Regions from separate parts of the Pseudoalteromonas aquimarina genome, predicted to be linked through region 1. Evidence: predicted binding sites of a transcription regulator. Region 1 holds the regulator's gene; each other region holds the start of a gene.
What was found. Region 1 encodes FNR, which switches genes on or off when oxygen is low (the NO sensors DNR and NnrR bind a similar motif). Its sites were predicted from a motif close to TTGATCTAGATCAA; they were not measured.
Positions count from the first base shown of each region.

Region 2: the regulator FNR is predicted to act here: its motif matches at 5,797-5,810, upstream of trhP (prephenate-dependent tRNA uridine(34) hydroxylase TrhP).
Region 3: the regulator FNR is predicted to act here: its motif matches at 3,503-3,516, upstream of hemN (oxygen-independent coproporphyrinogen III oxidase).

Region 1 covers NZ_JBMMUG010000001.1:722,881-730,936, reverse strand. Annotated here, with positions in the region: gene AAEU29_RS03335 (LytR/AlgR family response regulator transcription factor) at 1-769, shown strand, start outside; gene AAEU29_RS03330 (6-phosphofructokinase) at 802-1,794, opposite strand; gene ttcA (tRNA 2-thiocytidine(32) synthetase TtcA) at 1,933-2,835, opposite strand; gene uspE (universal stress protein UspE) at 2,894-3,823, opposite strand; gene fnr (fumarate/nitrate reduction transcriptional regulator Fnr) at 3,904-4,635, opposite strand; gene AAEU29_RS03310 (sulfite exporter TauE/SafE family protein) at 4,683-5,345, opposite strand; gene ccoS (cbb3-type cytochrome oxidase assembly protein CcoS) at 5,335-5,505, opposite strand; gene AAEU29_RS03300 (heavy metal translocating P-type ATPase) at 5,519-7,891, opposite strand; gene AAEU29_RS03295 (FixH family protein) at 7,895-8,056, opposite strand, start outside.
Region 2 covers NZ_JBMMUG010000002.1:374,407-382,462, reverse strand. Annotated here, with positions in the region: gene AAEU29_RS06700 (DcaP family trimeric outer membrane transporter) at 1-926, opposite strand, end outside; gene acs (acetate--CoA ligase) at 1,343-3,283, shown strand; gene AAEU29_RS06690 (LuxR C-terminal-related transcriptional regulator) at 3,364-4,014, shown strand; gene AAEU29_RS06685 (YfhL family 4Fe-4S dicluster ferredoxin) at 4,088-4,336, opposite strand; gene trhP (prephenate-dependent tRNA uridine(34) hydroxylase TrhP) at 4,341-5,708, opposite strand; gene ndk (nucleoside-diphosphate kinase) at 5,990-6,421, shown strand; gene rlmN (dual-specificity RNA methyltransferase RlmN) at 6,655-7,788, shown strand; gene pilW (type IV pilus biogenesis/stability protein PilW) at 7,868-8,056, shown strand, end outside.
Region 3 covers NZ_JBMMUG010000005.1:9,770-17,825, forward strand. Annotated here, with positions in the region: gene secA (preprotein translocase subunit SecA) at 1-96, opposite strand, end outside; gene AAEU29_RS13265 (DUF721 domain-containing protein) at 445-906, shown strand; gene AAEU29_RS13270 (YceI family protein) at 980-1,549, shown strand; gene AAEU29_RS13275 (DUF1285 domain-containing protein) at 1,577-2,068, shown strand; gene hemN (oxygen-independent coproporphyrinogen III oxidase) at 2,073-3,443, opposite strand; gene AAEU29_RS13285 (DUF2489 domain-containing protein) at 3,565-4,068, opposite strand; gene yihI (Der GTPase-activating protein YihI) at 4,068-4,649, opposite strand; gene AAEU29_RS13295 (class I SAM-dependent methyltransferase) at 4,686-5,333, opposite strand; gene AAEU29_RS13300 (c-type cytochrome) at 5,909-6,541, opposite strand; gene yihA (ribosome biogenesis GTP-binding protein YihA/YsxC) at 6,883-7,533, shown strand; gene polA (DNA polymerase I) at 7,816-8,056, opposite strand, start outside.

The sequences.
Region 1 (8,056 bases):
ATCAATAAGGTTAAGAGATTTCCCACAAATTGAAGTAGTGGGCCTTTGTAAAAACGGTGAAGAAGCGTTGGCTGAATGTAAAAGCCAACAAGTAGATTTAATGTTCCTAGACATTCAAATGCCGGGGTTGTCGGGTTTAGAAGTAGTAAAACAACTTTCTGAGTCGGCGTTAGGGATCCCCGCCATTGTGTTTGTTACTGCATTTGACCAATACGCTGTAAAAGCGTTTGAAATTCATGCATTAGACTACCTTCTGAAACCAGTAGATGACGACAGATTGAAGAAGGCGGTAGAAAAAGTGCAAACATATTTAAAATCACAAGAAGATACAAGCCATAAACGTAAACTTGCCAGCTTTGTTGCGGGTATTACGGGTAACAACTGTGAAGAAATTCTTAAAAAGCTTGCTGCTGGTGATAAATTAGAAGAAACCCGTTTCCCAGAATCAATTGCTGTAAAAGAGCAGGGCGAAATTGTGCGTGTGCAAGTAAGCAGTATTCAATGGGTTGATGCTGCAGGCGATTATATGTGTTTACACTGTGCCGATGGCAAAACACACATTCTACGCAAAACAATGAAAGAGCTTGAAGCAGAACTTGATCCGAAAGAGTTTGTTCGTGTGCACAGAAGTGCCATTGTAAACAGCAAACAAATCAATAAATTAGTAACACAAGTAAGTGGCGAATATTTACTTGTACTAGAAAATGGTCAAGAGCTGAAAGTTAGCCGCAGTTATCGCGATAAAGTGAAAGCGGCACTGGCGAGTTGATGTAAAAAAAGCGCGATTTACGCGCTTTTTTATTATCCCAAATTGAAGTTAAGCTTATTTAAACGCCTAATAATGGCTTGGTTATAAGTATTACTGTAACTGGTAGCACTAAGTGCAATCTCATTGAGTGAGTTATTTAGCATTCCCACCATAATGTCGGTTTTGTTTTCTTTTACCGCATCGACAGCAGCAACTCCTAGTTGTGTTGCAAGTACACGATCTGATGCAACAGGGCTACCACCACGCTGAATATAACCTAAAATGGCAGCTTTACTATCAACGCCTGTATAGCGCTCAATTTTTTTACTTAATTCGTGAGCGCTAAAACTTAACGAATTTTCTGCCATAACAATAATATAACTATCTGTGCGGTGATTTTTAATGGCTTTGTTGATATTAACGAGTAAATGATCAATAAACTGCACTTCATCTTCTATTATTTCTTTACACACAATGTGTTCAGCCCCTGAGCCGATTGCGGATTCAACAGCGAGAAAACCGCAATTTCGTCCCATCACTTCAACGATAAAAATGCGCTCAAAGGCATTTGCGGTATCACGAATTTTATCTATGCTGTCGAGTGCGGTTTCAACTGCAGTCCAAAATCCAATGGTTTGATCGGTACCATTGATATCGTTATCAATAGTGCCGGGAATACCAATAATGTTGCCTTGCCATATGGCACTAATCGCTTGGCATCCTTTAAAGCTACCATCACCGCCAATTACGATTAATGCATCGATATTATTGGCGTTTAGTGTATCTACCACTTGTTTTGGGCCGCTTGGATTTAACATTTCTTTACAGCGAGCTGATTTTAAAATGGTGCCACCTTTACGAATAATATCGTCAACACGATGGCAATTTAATTCGATAGAATGATTGTCAATTAGGCCGTTATAACCACCGATAAAACCGAGTACTTGGTACTGATACTTTTCTGCTTGCAGGGTGACGGCTCGGATAGCGGCATTCATTCCTGGTGCATCGCCGCCAGAGGTGATGAGAGCAATTTTTTTATTCATATGAAGTTACTAAGTGGCTGCGCATAATGCTCAATACTAGTAAAAAATCTTCTTAAATTAAATAGTTGATAACTTTATTTCGAGCAATAAAAAAGGAAGCCAACGCTTCCTTTTATAAATTGATAACTACCAAACAATTTAAAGTTGGATAATGTTGACGTCTTGCTCTTCTATTTCAAGGCCAACTGGTACCGCAGGTACATCTGGCTTATCGAGGGCAATATCACCTTCAGTTATTTGCGAATCTTTGTTCAGCTCAACAAAGTTGAAAATAGAAGGATCAGCCAAGTGTGACGGCACCACGTTTTGCATTGCAGTAAAAATAGTTTCTACGCGACCTGGTTGCGTTTTATCCCACTCATTAAGCATTGCTTTAATATGTTTACGTTGTAAGTTCTCTTGTGAGCCACATAAATTGCAAGGAATAATTGGAAACTCTCTAGCTTCTGCGTATTTTACAATGTCTTTTTCTTTACAGTAGGCAAGTGGCCGTATCACCATATGTTGGCCATCATCACTTAATAACTTAGCAGGCATGCCTTTTAATTTACCACCGTAAAACATGTTTAAAAACATAGTTTCAATCATATCGTCACGGTGATGGCCTAGTGCGATTTTAGTTGCGCCCATCTCTTTCGCTGTACGGTATAAAATACCACGGCGTAAACGTGAGCACAGTGAACAAGTAGTTTTACCTTCAGGAATAATATCTTTAACAATACTGTAGGTATCTTCTTCTACAATTTTGTATTCAATACCCAATGAATCAAGATATTCAGGCAGAATATGCTCTGGGAAACCAGGCTGTTTTTGATCTAGGTTAATCGCAAAAAGCTCAAAGTTAACAGGCGCTGAGCGTTGTAGGTTTTGCAAAATATCAAGCAGTGTGTAGCTGTCCTTACCGCCTGATAAGCACACCATTATACGGTCGCCTTCTTCAATCATATTGAAGTCTGCAATCGCTTGGCCGGTAAAACGACGAAGTCGTTTCTGTAACTTATTAAGGTTATATTTCGCTTTAGCTTCTGCTGAATGCGACATACAAATACGCCCCTAGAACAAATAAAGGGGCGTATTATAGGTGAAAATATTAACGAGGTTAAGACTTATCTAATGGACTTTTATAACCTTGTGGTTTAAGTGCCAATACATCACAGTTTAAGCTATCAATCACGTGCTCAGCAGTATTGCCGATAAGCGCAGCGCTAATACCAGTACGTCCAACAGTACCCATTACAACGAGCTCTGCATCTAACTGATTTGCCACTTGCGGCAATACATCTTCAGGAAGACCTTCATTAATGTAACAGTGATTTGGATTTATCTGATATTGCTCGGCTAATTTATGAGTAGCAGCAATATGATGTGCTTTAACTGATTCTGTATATTGCCCAGCATCAAATTCTGGGATTTCAATTGCAATATTTACAGGAGTTCCAGGGTAGGCATTAACAACATTGAGATTGCCATCAATTAAATCTGCAAGATAAGCCGCTTCTTTTAAAATGGTGTGATTAAGTGCTTGATGTGTTTCTTCTTCACTTGAGGCGTTTACTGCTGCTAGGATTTGGCCGCCTGCAGGCCAGTCATGCTCTTTTACAAGTAAGAGTGAAACAGGGCATTTACGGATCAAATGCCAATCAGTGGGTGTAAAAATAACGGACTTTAAAGTGTCGTGTTGATGGGTGCCTTTTACAACAATATCGTATTCTTGCTCTAGCACGGTTTCAATTATCGATTCAAAAGGGCGGTTATGCCAAACCACCTGACAATCAACGTTTAAGTCGCCAGCCTGTTGTTCAATAAGTGAATTTATCCATTCTTTTCTATCATTTATCACAGCATCACGCATTGCATCACGTTCTTCGCGACTAAGCATGGTGGTCATTTCATAGGAAAAATCGTAAATAGATAAGAAAGCAGTAATTTGTGCGCCGGACTTCCTTGCCAACTCAAATGATCGGTTTAACGCAATTTGTTTTTCTTTACTTGGGTCAATTACCGCAAGTATTTTTTTGATGGTATTCATAAAAACCTCCCAAAGTATAAATCCAGTGTAATGGATCTAAACTAATTTGAAAGGTTTCTAATAGAATATTTTGTTTTAGATCAAGACTTAATAGAAGCGACTTTGAATAATTCGTCAGCATTAAGAATGGTAATAAACTTACCTTCAACCTTGATGATTTCCGCTTTTTGGAAACGACTTAATAAACGGCTGATGGTTTCAACAGTTAAACCAAGATAATTACCTATCTCACCACGGGTCATTGTTAAGCGGAATTCTTTTTTACTAAAGCCGCGCTCACCAAAGCGTGTAGAGAGGTTTGCTAAAAATGCAGCTAAACGTTCTTCAGCGGTTTTTTTGTTAAGCATCAATAGCATTTCTTGGTCGTAATTGATTTCATTACTCATCATACGCATGACCTGATGGCGTAATTTAGGTAATTTGCCAGATAAATCATCAAGGGTGGTAAATGGAATTTCACATACCATGGCAGTTTCCATTGCCTGAGCATAGCTTCTGTGGCTCATGGTGCTAATACCATCAAAGCCAACAATATCACCGGCTAAATGGAAACCTGTGATTTGTTCTTCACCGCTTTCAGTTAATGTGTAAGATTTAAATGAACCTGAACGCACAGCGTAAATTGAGCGAAGCGGTTGACCTGCTTCAAACAAGAAATCACCTTTGTGTAGCGGCTTTTTACGCTCGATGATGTCATCTAATTTACCCATTTCTTCACTGTTTAACGAAACAGGGATACACAGTTGACTAATACTACAATCCTGACACTTAATAGCGCAGTTTTTTGACACTGATTTTTTGCTCAATTCCATGACACACCTAGAGAAAACGTAATACCAGAATAATGTATAATAAAACCTTATAATAACGCAATTATCAAAAGGTATAAACCGTAGAAAATGAAGATGTTACCAAACATCATTCGTACGAAATTATGGTTAAGTATTTGTTTAAATTTATCTGCTGCAAAAGCAAGTCCAACCATCGCTGGTAAAGTACCAAGTGCAAACAACAACATAAAGGTTGCACCATAAATAGCCGATTGTGTTGATATGGAGAATAATAGGGCTGAATAGACTAAACCACAGGGTAACCAGCCCCAAAGCATACCGTAAGCAAGTGCTTTGTGATTGGTATTAACCGGTAATAAACGCTTATTAAATTTAACTAGATGTTGCCATATCGCATATTTTCCCACTTTTTCTATCCAGTTAAGAGAAAATGTTAAGCGCATAATGTAAAGACCAACCAAGATCATAAACACGCCACTTAATATGGATAAAACAAATGAAAATGTGGTTGAACGAGATGCAAACTGTTGACTGATGCCAGCTGCAAGGGCACCTGCAAGGCAATAACTTAAAATGCGACCAAGATTGTAGAGTAGGGTGTAGCGTTTAACTAAGGCTTTATCTTTTACTGCAAGCGTAAGAGACGACGCAACACCACCGCACATTGCTAAACAGTGCCCACTGCCTAGCAATCCCATAATAAGTGCGGATAACAGCTGACTAGTTGTCATTACTTTTTTTGTGTTGTTCTTTATCGTCTTCGAACAAAATGCTGTGGGCTTGTTTGTCGAGATTATTAAATTGGTCACTGCGCACAGCCCAAAAGAAAATGCCGATTGCCACAATAACCAATAATATTGCAATTGGTATTAATACATAAATGATGCTCACAACTAAGTGCCCCTTACTTAAGTAATCGTAATGAGTTACCAATTACGATAAGTGAACTTGCGGACATACCAATTACTGCAACCCAAGGTGGAACTAATCCCATCGCAGCTAATGGTAGAATAGAGCCATTGTAACACAGCGAAATTGTCAAATTTTGCTTAATTACGCGGCGTGTTAGTTTAGCTGTTTCAAAAAGTCGGCTGATGCCATTGATCTCACTGTTGAGTAGAACAACGTCTGCCGTATTTTTGGAAATATCTGCACCAGATGCCATTGCGATGGAGAGGTGCGCACTATTAAATACAGGACTGTCGTTAACGCCATCGCCTACCATTGCAACAATTTTGCCTTTGCTTGCAAGCTGCTCTACAACGTTTTGTTTATCTGATGGGCTACAGCCGGTTTGGATATTATTTATACCCAAACTATGAACCAACTCTTTTCCAGCAGTCGATGGATCGCCCGTTAATACCTGTAATTCAAGATCACTTTGTTTAAGCTCAGTTAAAGTAGATTGAGCATGATCGCGGATTTTGTCTTGTAGCTTGAAGCCAGCAATTACTTGGTTATTGATGTATAAGAATACGTCAAAACCCTCTTCATCAAACTGACAAAACCAATTAGCCTTACCAATTGCAACGGCTTGTTGGTTATAAATGGCTGAAATGCCTTTACCTGTTTCAATAACCACATCACTTAGCTCAACTGGTGCTACATTGAGCTCCATAAACGCCTTGCTGATTGGGTGCTCAGAATAATTTTCAAGCGTCTTTGCAATTGCATAGACTTTATCGAGAGAATAATCAGCATTAAACAATTTTGTATTTAGTAATGTGAATTTGCCTTCGGTTAAGGTACCTGTTTTATCAAAAGCAATATCTGTGACTTTGGTCAGGGTTTCTAATACATGCGCTTGTTTTATTAACACCCCTTGTTGGGTTAATTTTGCCACTGCACAGGTGAGCGCTGTAGGAATTGCCAAACTGAGCGCACAAGGGCAGGTAGCGACCAAAACAGCGATAGTCACCCAAAATGCATGTTCAGGTTCAATGTGATACCACGAAAAAGCAGTAATTGATGCAAATACAAGTAAACATGCCACAAACCACTGAGCGACTTTGTCGGTAATTTCAGCGATTTTAGGACGAGAAGTAAGCGCTTGATGTTGTAAACGAACAATTTGGTTAATTAAGGTGTCTTGTCCAATTTGATTAACACAAATAGTAATCACACCATCGTGATTTACTGTGCCAGCGTAAACTTGATCTCCTTTAGATTTACCCACTGCAGCATGCTCACCGGTCATCATTGCTTCGTCAACAGAGGTCTTACCATCAATTAAAATACCATCAGCTGGAATCGTCTCACCGGCTTTGATCATCACCTTGTCATTTAATTGAAGGCGTTTTGCTGCAATGATTTCTTCTTCATTATTGTTAATTAAGCGAGCAGTAAGCGGTAACAATTTTTGTAAATTAGCAGTAAATTCAGACGCTTTTAAACGGGCGCGGAATTCAAGGTATTTACCTAACAATAATAAGAAGGTAAACATACAGATGGATTCAAAATACACTTCACCTGTTTCAAAAATAGTGGCCCAACTGCTTGCGGCGTAAGCACCAAAAATGGCAAGTGATACGGGTAAATCCATATTGAGTTGTTTGGCTTTTAAACCACGCACTGCCGAGGTTAAAAACGGTAGCGCTGAATAAAGAATTACAGGCGTGGCTAAAATAAAGCTGATCCAACGGAAATACTGTTCAAAGTCCTCATCCATGCCAGAAAACATGCCAAAATACATAGCAAAGGCGAACATCATCACCTGCATTGTCATCAGGCCAGCGACCCCTAAACGTCTGACATAAGATTTAGCGGTTTGCTTTTTTTGTTGTTCTTCGTGATCTTGTTGGAAAGGGTAAGCACGATAGCCAATTCGTGCTAAGGATTCGATAATGGTACTCAGTTTTAGTTTTGACTGATCCCATTTAATCATGGCGCGATAAGTAGATGTATTCACATCAACGCGCACCACATGGCCTAAATTGAGTAACTGTTTTTCAATAAGCCATGCACAAGCAGCACAACTAATGCCTTCAACACTTAATAGAATTTCAGCAATATCACCTTGCTTTACTAAAAACTCTGATTGAATGTCTTCGTCATCATAACTTTGGAACATTTTAATTTGTTCCGGTACCAGCTCTTGAACTTTGCCGGCACTCTCTGTGCGGTACTTATAGTAATCCGACATGCCTTGCTGGATAATAGCTTCAGCAACAGCTTGACAACCCAAACAGCACATCGGTTTAGCTTCATTTTCAAATTCTATGCTTAGTGAGATACCGCTTGGAATAGGCTCCAAGCAGTGAAAACAGTTTTTGGCCATGGCTTACTTATATTCTGGTTTAATTATAAACGCGCTTTCGTAAGGTAGTGTGATATTTTCTTTTAGCTTCCATTCACCAGTGATTGGTTCAATAAACACGGTATAACGGCCTTCTTCTAATAACTCAGTTACACCGGAGTAATCGCCATTTGCATTTGGAGAAAG
Region 2 (8,056 bases), on a different contig from region 1:
TTGTCACTCCAGTGATGTTGGTAACCAACAAAGCCTGAAATTGAATCGATTGCATCAAGATCGTTACCATTTAACACTGCACCATGTGCAACATTAAGACCGACATAACGGCCTAAGCCTTTACCTGTGGTTACCATGTACTTTAAGTTATTCTTACCAAAATCAAGTCGACCAGATGCACTCACACCAAAAGATGAAGTTGATGCATCAGCACCACCGGCTTTATAGGTAAGTTGTCTTGCAAGACCGGCAACGGTAAAGTGGCCCCAATCACCTTTAAAAGTATAGCGAGCCGTGATATCAGGTAAGCTAGAATCGTCAGTTTCGTTTCGAACTCCACCTGTAGTTGTAATTGTACTCTCTGGGTTTTCTGCAGACACAGAGAAACCGCCAGAGGTATATTTAATCATGGCTTGTCGAACGAACACCGTACCTTCAGCAGGGCCTACGAAATCAAGGGTTTCTGGTAAAGCACTAACGTTTTGGAAGTTTGACCATGCTTGACCGAATAAGAAGCCGTTGTAAGTTACAAATGCTTGACGAATACGAGGTGCGTAAGAGTTAGAAACACGTTCATTACCACCAGGGGACGCCATAAAATCAAGTTCAATTTTGGTATTAATCGACTGGCCGTTGTCTAGTTTAGTCGATGTAGCTAAGTTGAAACGTGATTGACGTGCATGCATATCAAATACTGGATCATTATCAGCATCTGCTCCAACAGGTGTTGTGCTAGGTACGTAAAAATCACGCCCAATGCTTGTGCCACCCACTGTACCTGCTGACCAATCACTCCACATTGCATCTAATTTTACGTAACCACCGTATTTAACATCTGTTGATTCTAAAACACCCGCATGGGCAGACGCACCGAACAATACTGCTAAAACGCTAAGCGCTGTTGTTGTTAGTTTATTGTTTTTCATAACTGTATCCCGATTAAGTTAACATCTTCACTTTTGGCCATGTTCAGATTTTGCTCAATTACCCATTGGTCTATACGACTAAGGTATAGCTAATTTGCATATTACAGAGCGTTTATTCCATTAAACGTATGGAAGTTACTGAAAATGTGAATATTTTGTTAAGAATATAGTTACTTTTTTGCAGTAAACCTAAAAAATGGCAAAATTAATATTTAATAATCTGAATATAAAAGACAATTTAATTTTCTGTAGTATAACTAGTTGTTAAAAAGATGATCTTGATTAGGTACTACTTATATTTAAATTGAGATGCTACTAAGGTCTAATTCTTTATACTACCTAGCTGAGTAATGCTTGAGGGTATTGGTCTAGGTTGCATTTAAGCAACTAGCAACAAAGTTAAAAGGGGACAACACATGTCACAAGAAATCTATCCAGTACCGGCTTCAGTTAAAGAAGCTGCGTTAATCGACGAAGCAAAATACAATGAATTATATCAATGGTCGATTGACGACCCTGAAGCATTTTGGGGTGAGCAAGGTAAGCGTCTTGATTGGATTAAGCCATTTACTAAAGTTAAAAATACCTCATTTGATAAAGGCCATGTAAATATTCGTTGGTATGAAGATGGCCAACTTAATGTCTCTTATAACTGTATTGATCGTCACCTGAAAGATAAAGCCGACAAAGTTGCTTTAATTTGGGAAGGTGACAACCCTGAGCAATCTGAAAATATTACTTATCAGCAACTGCATGATGAAGTGTGTAAATTAGCAAATGGTTTGAAAAAGCTTGGTGTTAAAAAGGGCGACCGAGTTGCTATCTATATGCCAATGACGCCACAAGCTGTATATGCAATGCAAGCATGTGCGCGTATTGGTGCTGTTCATTCTGTAGTTTTTGGTGGCTTCTCACCTTCAGCTATTGCAGATCGTATTAAAGACTCTGGCGCTAAAGTAGTAATCACGTCGGATCAAGGCCGCCGCGGTGGTAATGCGGTACCACTTAAAGCCAATGTTGATGAAGCATTAGCACAACCGGGCGTAGATACAGTCGAAGCGGTTGTTGTTCACCAGCTCACTGCTGGCGATGTTGCTTGGAATGATGTTGATGTTTGGTGGCATGACTTAGTTGCTGATCAAGCAACAACATGTGAACCAGAAATTATGGATGCAGAAGATCCGCTCTTTATCCTTTATACATCTGGCTCTACTGGCCAACCAAAGGGCGTAGTTCACAGCTCTGCAGGTTATTTAGTGTATACCTCGCTTACCCATCAATACGTTTTTGACTTACAAGAAGACGATATTTATTGGTGTAGTGCCGATGTGGGTTGGATCACAGGTCACAGTTATATTGCTTATGGCCCGCTTGCTAATGGCTGTACTCAGGTTATTTTTGAAGGTGTACCAACCTATCCGTCATCAGGTCGTATGGGTGAAGTAGTTGATAAGCATAATGTAACGATTCTTTATACTGCACCTACAGCAATTCGTGCGCTAATGGCGAAAGGTGATGAGCCTACAGCTTCGTCTAAGCGTGAATCATTACGTATTTTAGGTTCAGTTGGCGAACCAATTAACCCTGAAGCATGGGCTTGGTATTACGAGAACATTGGTAACAGTAAGTGTCCAATTGTCGATACTTGGTGGCAAACTGAAACTGGCGGTGTGATGATTACACCACTACCGGGTGCAACAGATCTTAAACCAGGCTCAGCAACGCGTCCATTCTTTGGTATTTTACCAGCATTATTTGATGCAGAAGGTGAAACACTGCAAGGTGCAACAGAGGGTAACTTAGTTATTCTTGATAGTTGGCCATCACAAGCGCGCACAGTTTATGGCGACCATGAACGCTTTGAACAAACGTATTTCTCAGCCTACCCAGGTGTGTATTTCACAGGTGATGGTTGTCGCCGTGATGAAGATGGTTACTACTGGATCACTGGACGTGTTGATGACGTATTAAACGTATCAGGTCACCGCCTAGGTACAGCAGAAATCGAAAGTGCACTTGTAGCCCATGAAGCGGTTGCTGAAGCTGCGGTTGTTGGTTTCCCACACGATATTAAGGGTCAGGGGATTTACGTATACATTACACCGAATGATGGTGTTGCAGTAAGTGATGAGTTGACCAAAGAAGTACGTAATTGGGTACGTAAAGAACTAAGCCCAATTGCAACACCAGATATGATCCAATGGTCTCCAGGTTTACCAAAAACACGCTCAGGTAAGATTATGCGTCGTATTTTACGTAAGATCGCTGCAAATGAATACCAACAGTTAGGTGATACATCAACGCTAGCAGATCCGAGTGTTGTTGAGGAGTTAATCGAAAACCGCTTAAACCGTTAATTAGGTTTGAGAATCGACTAAACTCGCAGTAACATGAAGGCTGTTATCAGTGATAACAGCCTTTTTATTAGGAGTCATATATGAGCAAGTTTTTGATAGCGGATGATCACCCTTTGTTTCGCGAAGCACTTAAAGGGGCTTTAAATGGCAGTTTCGATGATTTAGAAATCTTTGAATCAGAGAATTTTGATACAACGCTCAATGTACTAGAACAACAACAAGAGCTCGATTTACTATTATTAGACCTACATATGCCAGGCAGTGGTGATTTGTACGGTTTAATTCGCATTCGTGAAGATTACCCCGATTTACCTATTGCCGTTGTCTCAGGCACTGAAGATATTCAAGTTGTTTCTAAAGTGATGAGTTATGGTGCCCTTGGTTTTATTCCTAAATCATCCTCATCAGCACAAATAGCTGAAGCTATTGAAGAAATTTTAGATGGTGAAACTTGGTTACCAACATCAATGGCAGATAAAGTGGAAGAAGTGATTGAGCAAGACGCAGAGCTTGCGCAGCAAGTTGCATCACTCACACCACAGCAATACAAAGTTTTAAGTTATTTACATGAAGGTTTACTCAATAAGCAAATCGCTTACGAGCTAAACATTTCAGAAGCTACAGTGAAAGCACATATCACCGCAATTTTTAGAAAGCTTGGCGTGTATAATCGTACCCAAGCGGTGTTAATTGCGAGCAAGCTTCAATTAGAACCTGTTGAATCCAATTAAACCATTCACACATAAAAAAACCGAGCATCTTAGCTCGGTTTTTTATTATGTGTTTAAATATAACTGTCATGTTTTAGCTTGAAGTTAAGCGAATAAACTTCTCAGCTAACTCATCAAGTGTTTCATTGTGTTCAGGGTCTTTTTTAATGCAGTCAATTGGGCACACACTTACACAGGTTGGTTGGTCATAGTGGCCAACACACTCAGTGCATTTATTGGGATCAATTTGATAAATTTTTTCACCCATGTAAATTGCCTGATTAGGGCATTCAGGGTCGCACATATCACAATTGATACACTTCGAATTTATCATCAACGCCATGATATTAGGCCTTTTTAAAAGGGTTACGCGTATCTTGGTCTGAATCTAAATTACGTAATAAAATCGCTTTATCAAGGTCAATATCTTCCGGCAATGGAATTTTTACAATATGACCTGAGCCTTTTGCATCATCGATACGTTCACCTTTCTTATTTTCCATATGATCTAAGGTAAACTGGATGTTGCCTTGTGGTGTCATAAGTTCCATTGAGTGGCCTGTACAGAACTTATTTTTCACATCAATTTCAACCAAACCATTGTTGTGACGACCTAACACTTCCCCCACGAATTGTTGTTTATCTGAAACTGAGTGACCATATTCATAGTTTTGATACTCTTGATGTACATGACGCTTTAAGAAGCCTTCGGTATAACCGCGGTGTGCGAGGTTTTCTAAGGTGCGCATTAAGTTTGGATCAAACGGCTTACCAGCAACTGCATCATCAATCGCTTTACGATAAACCTGTGCAGTTCGTGCAACGTAGTAGAACGACTTAGTGCGTCCTTCAATCTTTAAACTATGTACACCCATTTTGGTAAGTTGATCAACGTACTGTACTGCACGTAAATCTTTCGAATTCATTATGTAAGTGCCATGCTCATCTTCAAACGCAGGCATATATTCGCCAGGGCGACCTTGCTCTTCCAGCATAAATACTTCGTTTGTTGGTGCACCTTCACCTAACGTTGGGATCACTGAGCTTGGGTCAATTTTATGCACAACATCACCGGTTTCGGTTTCTTTACCCGGTTTTACATCGTATTCCCAACGACATGCATTGGTGCAGGTACCTTGATTTGGGTCGCGCTTATTGATGTATCCTGAAAGCAAACAGCGACCAGAGTACGCCATGCATAATGCACCGTGAACAAACACTTCCAATTCGGTTTCAGGGCATAACTCTCGAATTTGGCCGATTTCTTCTAGCGATAATTCGCGTGATAAAATAACCCGTTCAACCCCTTGCTGCGCCCAGAACTTAACCGTTGCATAGTTTACCGCATTAGCTTGAACCGATAAGTGAATCGGCATATCTGGCCATTTTTCACGAACCAACATAATTAAACCAGGATCAGACATAATCAAGGCATCAGGGCCCATTTCAATTACTGGTTCAATATCACGTAGGTAGGTATTTACCTTAGCGTTGTGTGGCGCAATATTTGATACCACATACAGTTTTTTACCTAAATCGTGTGCTTCATTGATCCCGAGCGCTAAATTATCAAGGTCGAACTCGTTATTACGCACGCGCAAACTGTAACGTGGTTGACCTGCGTAGACTGCATCTGAACCATAGGCAAAGGCATAACGCATATTTTTAAGGCTGCCTGCTGGCGATAATAATTCAGGCACAAAAGGTTTGTTCATTTGGATATCCTCATACATCGAACTGGGTTCTGGCCAGTTGCATGATTAAAAAAGCGCGCAATTTTATCAAAGAGCAAATTAACGGATGTTGATGTAGATCAACTTTTCAAAGGAGCTTGCGATAGCGTCATCAAAACGCGCAAAACTAAGCGGATTAATAGGAAAAATTCTTTTTTGATGGAAAAATGAGCAGAATATTTTCGGTTTTAATAGGATTTTCACACAAATATGCGTATAATTCGCGGCCGTTAAAATCATTAATTATTTATGGAGCATAAAAGATGGCTTTAGAGCGTACTTTTTCTATCGTAAAACCTGATGCAGTTGCTAAAAACCACATCGGTGCTATCTACAACCGTTTCGAAACTGCTGGTCTTAAAATCGTTGCAGCTAAAATGGTTCACCTTTCAAAAGAAAAAGCTGAAGGTTTCTACGCTGAGCACAGCGAGCGTCCTTTCTTCGGTGCTTTAGTTGAGTTCATGACATCTGGTCCAGTAATGGTTACTGTTCTTGAAGGTGAGAACGCAGTACTTAAAAACCGTGAAATCATGGGTGCTACTAACCCTGCTGAAGCACTAGCTGGTACTTTACGTGCTGACTACGCAGACAGCATCGACGAAAACGCTGTTCACGGTTCAGACGCTGTAGAATCAGCTGCACGTGAAATCGCGTACTTCTTCTCTGACGAAGAAATCTGTCCACGTACTCGTTAATTCTAACGACGTAGACAAGCTGCATTAACTTTGTGATGCAGGAGAAAAGGGCTCTTTAGCCCTTTTCTTGTCATTTTGAACTAAAGCCAAGAATTTCATTCAAATTGTCACCTTTGCTTTAAATTTATAAATACGCCTTACTGACATCACATTCCATTTGAAGGTGTATAAAAGTAAAGCAAAGTTGATATTTCGACTAATATTGAGTTGTGTTACGTACTGGGGTCTGAGTTATGAGTGCTGCGGAAAAGAAAATTAATTTACTGGATTTAACCCGTGAAGGAATGCGTGAGTTATTTGTTTCGTGGGGTGAAAAGCCGTTCCGTGGCGATCAGGTAATGAAATGGATGTACCATTTCGGCATTGATAACTTTGACGAGATGTCAAATATCAACAAAAAGCTAAAAGCTAAATTACACGCTGAGTGTGAAATTAAAGCGCCTGAAATCTCTGTAAAACAAGTGGCTTCAGACGGCACTATTAAGTACGCATTGGTACTTGAAGGTGGTCAAGAAGTTGAAACTGTATGGATCCCAGAAAAAGACCGTGCAACCTTGTGTGTTTCGTCACAAGTAGGTTGTGCCCTTGAATGTACCTTCTGCTCAACAGCACAGCAGGGTTTTAACCGTAACTTAAAAGTATCTGAAATCATTGGTCAGGTTTGGCGCGTAGCAAAAGATATCGGTTTACACGGTGACTCAACAAAACGTCCTATTACCAATGTGGTAATGATGGGTATGGGTGAGCCACTGTTAAACATCAATAATGTTGTACCAGCAATGGAACTGATGATGGATGATTGGGCGTTTGGCCTTTCCAAGCGTCGCGTAACATTGAGTACTTCAGGTGTTGTACCTGCACTGGATATTCTAAAAGAAAAAATTGATGTTGCATTGGCTATTTCGCTTCACGCACCTAACAACGAACTGCGTGATGTACTAGTACCTATCAATAAAAAGTACCCAATTGAAGAGTTTCTAGCTGCATGTCGTCGTTACATTGATGGTTCAAAAGCAAACAAAGATGTGACAATTGAATATGTTATGTTGCAAGGTGTAAATGACAGCACTGATCATGCCCATGAGCTGGTTAAAGTGCTAAAAGGTACTCCATCAAAAATTAACCTTATTCCGTTTAACCCATTCCCAGGTAATGAATATGGCCGTTCAAGCAATAGCCGTATTGACCGCTTCTCGAAGGTGCTTCAAGCTGCTGGCTTAACTTGTATTGTGCGCCGTACTCGCGGTGATGATATTGATGCAGCGTGTGGTCAATTAGTGGGTGATGTGGTTGACCGTACTAAACGTGTTATGAAGAAAAAGCAGCTTGATGATAATAAAATCGCTGTAAATACAGTTAACCCATAATTGGTACTAATAAAAAATTAGATGATCCCAACGCTAATTCGGGTAGAATTAAGGTAATTGTCAGAAAATGAGTATAACTATGCGTCGTTCAATATTAGTAGGTGTTGCAGTGCTTGCAACAACAGGATGTGTAACCGAAAGTGTGTATGTAGGCAGCGATAAACCGGTTGTAGAAAATCGCATCGATAATGATGAAGCTGCAAGAACACGTATCTCTCTGGCATTAAAATATTTAGCGTCAGGCGATAGTACACAAGCAAAATATAAC
Region 3 (8,056 bases), on a different contig from region 1:
TTCTAATCCATTAATTTGCTCGACCGTTTTTCGTAAATTTTTAATTATTCGATCATTGCGACTACCAAATATTTTGGTAAGTAAGTTAGCTATCATGATAAAACCGTTACAACCTTAGTTTAGTGACAAAACCCATGTCACTTTTCAAATTAATTGTGCGTACAGTATCAGCAGAGCACCGATATTGCTAGTTAACCCGACCAAAGATGGCTCGTTCACACTATGCAAACAGTATTATTTGAGATAACTAGCAATATAGCCTTGAGTGATACAGCTATGTTTTTCTATATATTGAGACAAATCTGCCTAATTCAAGGGCGATATTTTATTCATTTAATCTCACTGAGCCAAGTTTAATTTGCCGTTTGTTCAGCTTTATTTACAGCTTTTTACTTGCTGTAACTTTTGATGCCCAATACAATAAGAAAAAAGAGGGTTTTAAGCATGGCAAAAAACAGGTTTGCACCTAAACCACTTGGCGATGTCCTCACCAATCTGCCAAATCGGCTTCAGCAATTTTCAAATAAAAATCAAGAAAATAAACAACTGCAAACGCTGCTAGAGCAAATTCTAGATAGTAATATGCTGGCAAAGTGCGCAATTGCAAATTACGAAGACGGTACATTAGTACTTAACGCCCAATCAGCTGCTGTTGCAATGCGTTTAAACTATATGAAAATGAGTTTACTCAGCGATTTTCGCCGCATGGGTTTACCTGAACTTTGCCAAATAAAAATACAAACCTCACCGCGCAGTGCCATTAGCAAAACAGCTGACAATTCGCAAAACCAAGAGAAAAAGCGTTTAACAAAAAACGCACAACAATCATTACTTGAAGTGGCCGAGCACGCCCCCGATGCACTTAAAGAAAAGCTAAAGCGTCTTGCGAAACTTGCTGACAGATAATGTTTTTTTATAACGCTAAATAATTGCTATTATTGACGAGCAATTAAATTATTTACCATAGAAGGTATGCGTTATGCTTAAACAATTTGTTTCTTTGGCGTTATTAGCGGTCAGCTTTAACTCAGCCGCAGCTTGGCAATTACAAAATAACAGCTCAAAAGTTAGCTTTGTTTCTATTAAAAAAGACACTATCGGTGAAGTTCATCACTTTAAAACCCTGTCAGGTTCGATTACTGATAACGGCGATTTTTCAGTTGAAATTGATTTAACTACCGTAGAAACCAACATTCCAATTCGTAATGAACGCATGCAAAACATGTTATTCAATACCAAATCGTTTGCTAAATTAAGCTTGAATGCCAAAGTCAATAAAGAGTTAGCGCAACTTACTGATGGAACCAGCAATGTGTTTTCTGTGCCAGCAACGTTATCTTTAAATGGTGTTGAAAAATCGCTCACTATTGATGTGTTTGCAGCGCGAACTAACAATGATTCATTATTAGTTACAGCAATGTCACCTATCATTATTAATGCAAGTGACTTCAATTTAGATGCTGGTGTTGCTGCATTACAAAAAGTAGCAGGCTTACCAAATATTGCCCGTGCAGTGCCTGTTACCTTTGTACTTCACTTCACTCAATAGCATTTATTAAAGCGGTTTTGTTGTTTTATGAATTTATCAATGCTGACAAAGCAAATTGAAACTAGCGTTGCGCCATTTGAATCATGGCAACCTGAAAGCTGTGGTGAGATTGATATTGAAATAAAAGCAAACGGCGATTGGTACTTTCAAGCAACTAAAATTGATCGAATTAAAATGGTTAAATTATTTGCTCGAGTACTCACCAAAGAGCAAGACCATTACTACTTAAAAACACCCATTGAAAAAATGCGCATCCGTGTTGAAGATGCGCCTTTTTTAATTACCCACTGGTATGAAAAAGAAGAGTTTATAATTTGCTGCGACAACCTAAATAGAGAATATATTTTAGGTGATAATCATCCGCTGGAACTTAAAAGCGATGTGCCTTATTTGCATTTACATCATGGTGTTTTAGCAAAAGTGTCGCGCAATGTGTTTTATCAATGGGCTGAAATAGCAAATGAAAAAAAAGGCCGCTTTGCAATATGCTCTGGCGGCCAAGACTTCTTTATTGGTTAAATCGTTAGATTACGCGAGAGAATCGCGTTAATTTTGCTTGTTGTTTTAAATACGCATCAAAGGTCATACATATATTACGTATAAACAAACGGCCTTTGTTCTCTACGATAAGCTTACTCTCATCCAGCGAAATCATGCCATCTTCAGCAAAACACGTAAGTCCAGCTAGTTCATCAGCAAAGTAATCTGCAAAGTTAATTGCAAACTTGCGCTCAACATCTGCAAAATTTAGCCTAAAGTGGCAAATAATTTCTTTAATAACAAACGCGCGAATTTTATCATCCTTGGTTAAAGTTAGCCCTTTAACAACTGGCACACCTGCTGCTTCAACGGTTTGATAATAGTCTTTAAGATCTTTCGGATTTTGGAAGATACTATCGCCCACTTGTGAAATTGAGGACGCACCTAACCCTAATAAATCACAATCGCCATGGGTAGTATACCCTTGGAAGTTACGGTGTAATTTCCCTTGCTGCTGCGCAATTGCGAGTGAATCAGTGTTTTTAGCAAAGTGGTCCATGCCGATATTTACGTATCCAGCTTCCATCATTTGCGCCAGAGTATTTTTAAACATTGTTAGCTTTTGCTCTGGACTTGGTAATTGCTCGTCTTTAATTTTACGTTGTGCAGCAAAACGGTCTGGCAAATGAGCATAGTTAAATACCGAAACACGATCAGGCGAGAGTGCGATTAATCGCGCCATGCTCTCTTTAAAGCTCTCAGGTGTTTGCAACGGTAAGCCATAAATCATATCAGCATTAACCGATGAAAAACCCAGTGCGCGAGCTTCGCTTACAAGGTTTGCAACGTTATCGGCGCACTGCTCACGGTTTACCGCTTTTTGCACTTCATCATTAAAATCTTGAATACCAAAAGACACTCGATTGAATCCAAGCGAACGTAAATGACCAAGCATATCGTCAGGTAAGGAGCGGGGATCGATTTCAATGCTCGATTGCACTTCATCGGAAAAATGAAAATGCGCTTTAACAATCGCTATCAGACGACTCATTTGCTCTTTTGTTAAAAAGGTTGGCGTGCCGCCACCTAAATGAAGCTGCTCAATATTGTAACCTTTATAAAGCGCTGCTTGTGCCTTTGCCTCTTGCTCTAAAAAGTCTAGGTATACATCTGCTTTATGCTGGTGACGGGTAATTATTTTATTACAACCGCAGTAGTAGCAAAGTTGATGACAAAATGGCACGTGAATATAAAGCGACAAACGCGTGTTATCACTTTTTGCAATGGCGTTTATGACAGATTCTACTGAGAATCCCGACTCAAATGATAATGCTGTCGGGTACGACGTATAACGAGGACCTGATACATTGTATTTTTTTATAAGGGAATTATCCCATTCTACGAAATTTTGCACGACTGAAACCTAACAATATTAAGGTTTAGTAAGTGTACAAAAGTAAGCAAAATGAGGTTTTGATCCAAAACAATAAAGCCAGCGAGTGCTGGCTTTATTCTCTTTTTAAAGAAATCTAAGGTTAACTAGCAAAAACATGCTTTGTTTTAGGATCCGCAGGGAAGTAAGCTTCTAGTTTTGCTGCTTCAGCAAGAATACCCTCTTCGAGTTCCTGTTCAGCGCGCCAACGTTTACTATCCATTTGGAAGATTTCTTTCTTGCTGTATTTTTTGCGAGCATCATGAGTTGGCATTTCTTTTACCACCTCATACATCTTAAACACATGCTCATATTCCGTTTCAGGATCAACTTTTTCAGCAAATTGATATTGCGACATCAATACCCAGATACGTAAACAGCCTTCTGAATATTCACACTGCTTCTCTTTCATTGCGCGAGCAATCAAGTTAATGCTGTCGGCAATCTTGGCATTGCGTTCAAGCGCTTTGGCTTTTAGCTTTTCTAGTTGAGCTTGTTGCTGCTCTTTTTGTACTTTCAATTGGAATAACAATTTACCGGCGTAAAAAGCAAGGCCAGCGACAATCGCTACAGCAACAATAATGGCAATTACCCAAAGAGGACTCACTACTTAAGCTCCTCCTCGTCATCATCGTTTAGCCATTCATCGGCAAGGTCGTTCGACATAAACTGGTCTAACATATCTTCGTCGTCAAATTCGTCTTCATCTTCAATACCGAGTAGTTCACATAACGTTTGATGGCGTGCCACTTTTGCATTCAGGTATTTAGCATCTTTACCAACTAGCACTTCGCCCGCATTTTGACGTTCAAGTAATGACATTAGCTTTTGATCATTTTCAATTTGCTCAAGCTCTTGCTCTTGCGTAAGCTCAGGTTCAACAACTTTACGCAGCTCTACTTGAGGCTGTAAATGACGTTTAAACTCTGGTTGCTGCTCAATAGCCGCAGCTTCAGGTACAAGGCTAATAGGCTTTTTACTACCAAGACGCGTATCTTTGCGTTGCTTACCTGAAGTATTATGTTCATCCATAACTTCTTGCGCATTACGCGTACCCGCTTTATTACCAGTACGCTTTTTAACACGCTGTTCTTTTAAAGCGCGTAACTCGGCAAGTTTCTCTTTGCTCAAACGGAAGCTACCGTTACCACCGCTACCGATTTTGCGTGACTTTTTCTTTCTGGTCATAACTACATCTAAATAATTTTCAAAACTAAGACTATTTTACACCATTGCTGACTTTTTAAATAGCATCACATCATCTCCATGAAATGTCAGGGATAAATCACTTTGTTTGGCTAAATAACTAAACGTTTCCTGCGAGAAAAAGTTGATATGGGTAATATCATTCTTGTAATGCCAGTTTTTAAAGCGTTCTTGATTAATAACCAATTTAGTCATCACCACTAAAACGCCTTGCGGTTTTAATAAACCCAGCAGTTGTTGCCACACTTCTGCAGGTTTTGCCAAATGCTCGATCACTTCTGTGCACGTGACAAAATCGTACTGCTGATTTAATACTTCCTGATGAGGGTAATAAAAAATATCGTAGAGTGCTGCCGTATGGCCTTTTTCTTCCAACATTTTGGCAAGTGCAGGACCTGGACCACACCCGAAGTCTAAACCGCTGCAGGGCTTATCTAAAGCGGCTAATAATGGATTAAGAGCTCTGCTCAGAAATTGCTGGTAACCGGCGTCATTTACATCATTTTGATGACTATCATAAATTTGTTTTTCTTCTGTCAGAGAAATAAGCTGACTACGAGCTACAAAAACAAGCTGACAAAATTGACACTGATAATAAGCGCGGCGCTTATCTTCACTGAAAAGCGATATATGTTGATGGTGGCATAACGGGCAAGGTTCGGTCATTGACAATGCATAAAATTGATTTGGTGTATGGTAGCAATTTTAACAAGACAAATAAAAAGGCGACAGAGAAACTCTGCCGCCTACTAATCTGAGTGTCTATGACACTTCTCCCTTCGACTGTTTTAACCAACAAGTCTAATTTTATTATTATTTTACTATCCGTATTTTTATTATTTTCTTCCGTGCTTTTTTATTTTCGGTCTTCCTAACGCTTTCTTAGCAATCCCTTAATGTAACCATTGGTTACTTTCCCCTACGCACATAATTGTCGCTGCACTTCCGTATTTTACTGCTTTCCCTGTTATTTTTTTGTCCCTTGCGACAGGTGAATAATTTACTTGTTAATAATTTTGTTACAACTAATTTAACTAAAATAAATAAAAAAAGTTTTCTTCAAAAAAGGCGTTAACAATAAAAAACATATACTTAAGTATAATCTAAAAGCAAAATAGCGAATTAACTTACAGTTAACATTAGTCACTTTCCTACACTGTTTGTAAGATATATCTCACAGACTTAAGTATAAAAAAAGCAGCTTACGCTGCTTTTTTTATCTATTACACAAATCAGTATAATTAGTGAAGACCTGAAACATACTTAGAAAGAAGCTCAATATCTTTATCTGTTAGCTTTTTAGCTAAATCTTGCATCATACCGTTAAGATCATTATTGCGATCACCTGAGCGGAACTTTTCAAGTTGTGCTTTTACGTAATCAGCATTTTGGAAAGATACTTTCGGGAAGCCTGCAAGCGAAGTACCGTTACCACGAGGTCCATGACATGCTGCACATGCTGGAATACCGCGCTCAGCATCACCTGCTTTGTAAAGTTTACCGCCTTCAGCAATCACTTCTTCAGGCGTGCTGCCTGCTTCCATGTTTAAGCTTGAGAAGAATGCAGCGATATCACGCATGTCTTGCTCAGATAACGGCATAGCCATACCGCTCATTACAGGGTCCATACGACCTTCTGCACCACCTGATGTCATGCCTAATTTAAAATCTTTCAATTGCTTGAATAAGTATTCAGCGTGTTGACCTGCAAGTTTAGGGTGATTAGGAAGTGGTTTGTTTCCATCTACACCGTGACAAGCAACACATGTCGCAGCTTTCGTTTTACCAGCTTCTATATCGCCTTCAAAAGCAGCAGCTTGATTAACGCTGAACGCACCAGCAACCATCATTAAAGATAAAGCTATTTTTTTCATGCTATTTCTCTGTTTCGACCCTGTTAAAACCTGACAAGCAGGAATGAATACCAGCTAAAGTAGCCATATTCTACACGATTAAATTTTATCTGGCACGTCTTATGCCTTTATAAAACATATAAAATATAGGGGTTTTATTAAAAAAACTCCCGAAAGGCGCATTTCTTTGATCTTTCTCAAGGTTAAATAAGCCTATTAAAAAAGACAAAGCATTACTTATTTAGCTCTTGTTAGTATAAAATAAGCGCCCAGAAAGAAAAGATTTGTTAAAGGCAATGTAGCAAAAAATCTCCTTAACAGGGATTAGCCTTTAATCTAAACAGCGTTTTAAGGAGCTAACCTTGCTAAAGTCACGGGTTCAATATTCAAAAGCGAGCTTTATTACAAGTGCACCAGATATCACTAAACTGCCTGCTGATACGGGTGTTGAAGTTGCGTTTGCAGGGCGTTCTAATGCCGGTAAATCAAGTGCTCTAAACACATTAACTGATCAAAAATTGGCTCGTACCAGTAAAACACCTGGACGTACTCAGCTAATCAACACCTTCGCACTTGGTGAAGATATGCGCATTATCGATTTACCCGGTTATGGTTTTGCTAAAGTTCCACTTGAAATGAAAAAGAAGTGGCAGAAATCACTTGGTGAGTACTTGCAAAAGCGCGAAAGCTTAAAAGGTATTGTGGTTTTAATGGATATCCGTCATCCATTAAAAGATCTTGATATGGACCTAATTAACTGGGCCGTAGACAGTGATTTAGAAATCCTTGCGCTGCTAACTAAAGCTGACAAATTAAAACAAGGCAAGCGTAAAAGTGAAGTTTTAAAAGTTCGCCGTGAGCTGAAAGAACTAAGCGACAAAATAACCGTTCATGCCTTTTCATCACTAAAAGGGATTGGCTTATCAGAACTCGCTAAAACATTAGATGTTTGGTATTTAGGTGAAATTGAAGCAATTGCGCCAGAGCAAGAAAGCGACGAAGAAGCAAACTAAGAAGATGGAAGAAAAAACCGGTTGGCAAAAACCAACCGGGTATAGCAATCTGGGGAGAAGCTATTAAAACGCTGTACCCCGTAAGAGATACATCATCAACAGGATGTCCTTATAGGACGGCGCGCACTTTAACAAAGCAGGTACGCAAAATAAAGCTATATCGCGCTAAAATGCAAAGAAATGTAACGAACTGCATTAAAATCAAGCAAACTTAAATTTAAGATAAAAAAATAGCCAATATATATTATTGGCTATTTAAAAATCATATTAAAACATCAATATTTAATGCGCTTGTTCCCAATTGTCACCCGAATCAGCTTCAACTAGTAATGGCACATCAAGCTCAGCAGCCTCACTCATCAGTGAACAAATCTTATTGCTAAATTCATCTACCTTTTCAGCTTTGATTTCAAACACCAATTCATCGTGAACCTGCATGATCATTTCAATATCATCTTGTGATTGTGTTTTTAGCCAACCAGCAACATTTATCATTGCACGTTTAATAATATCAGCCGCAGTG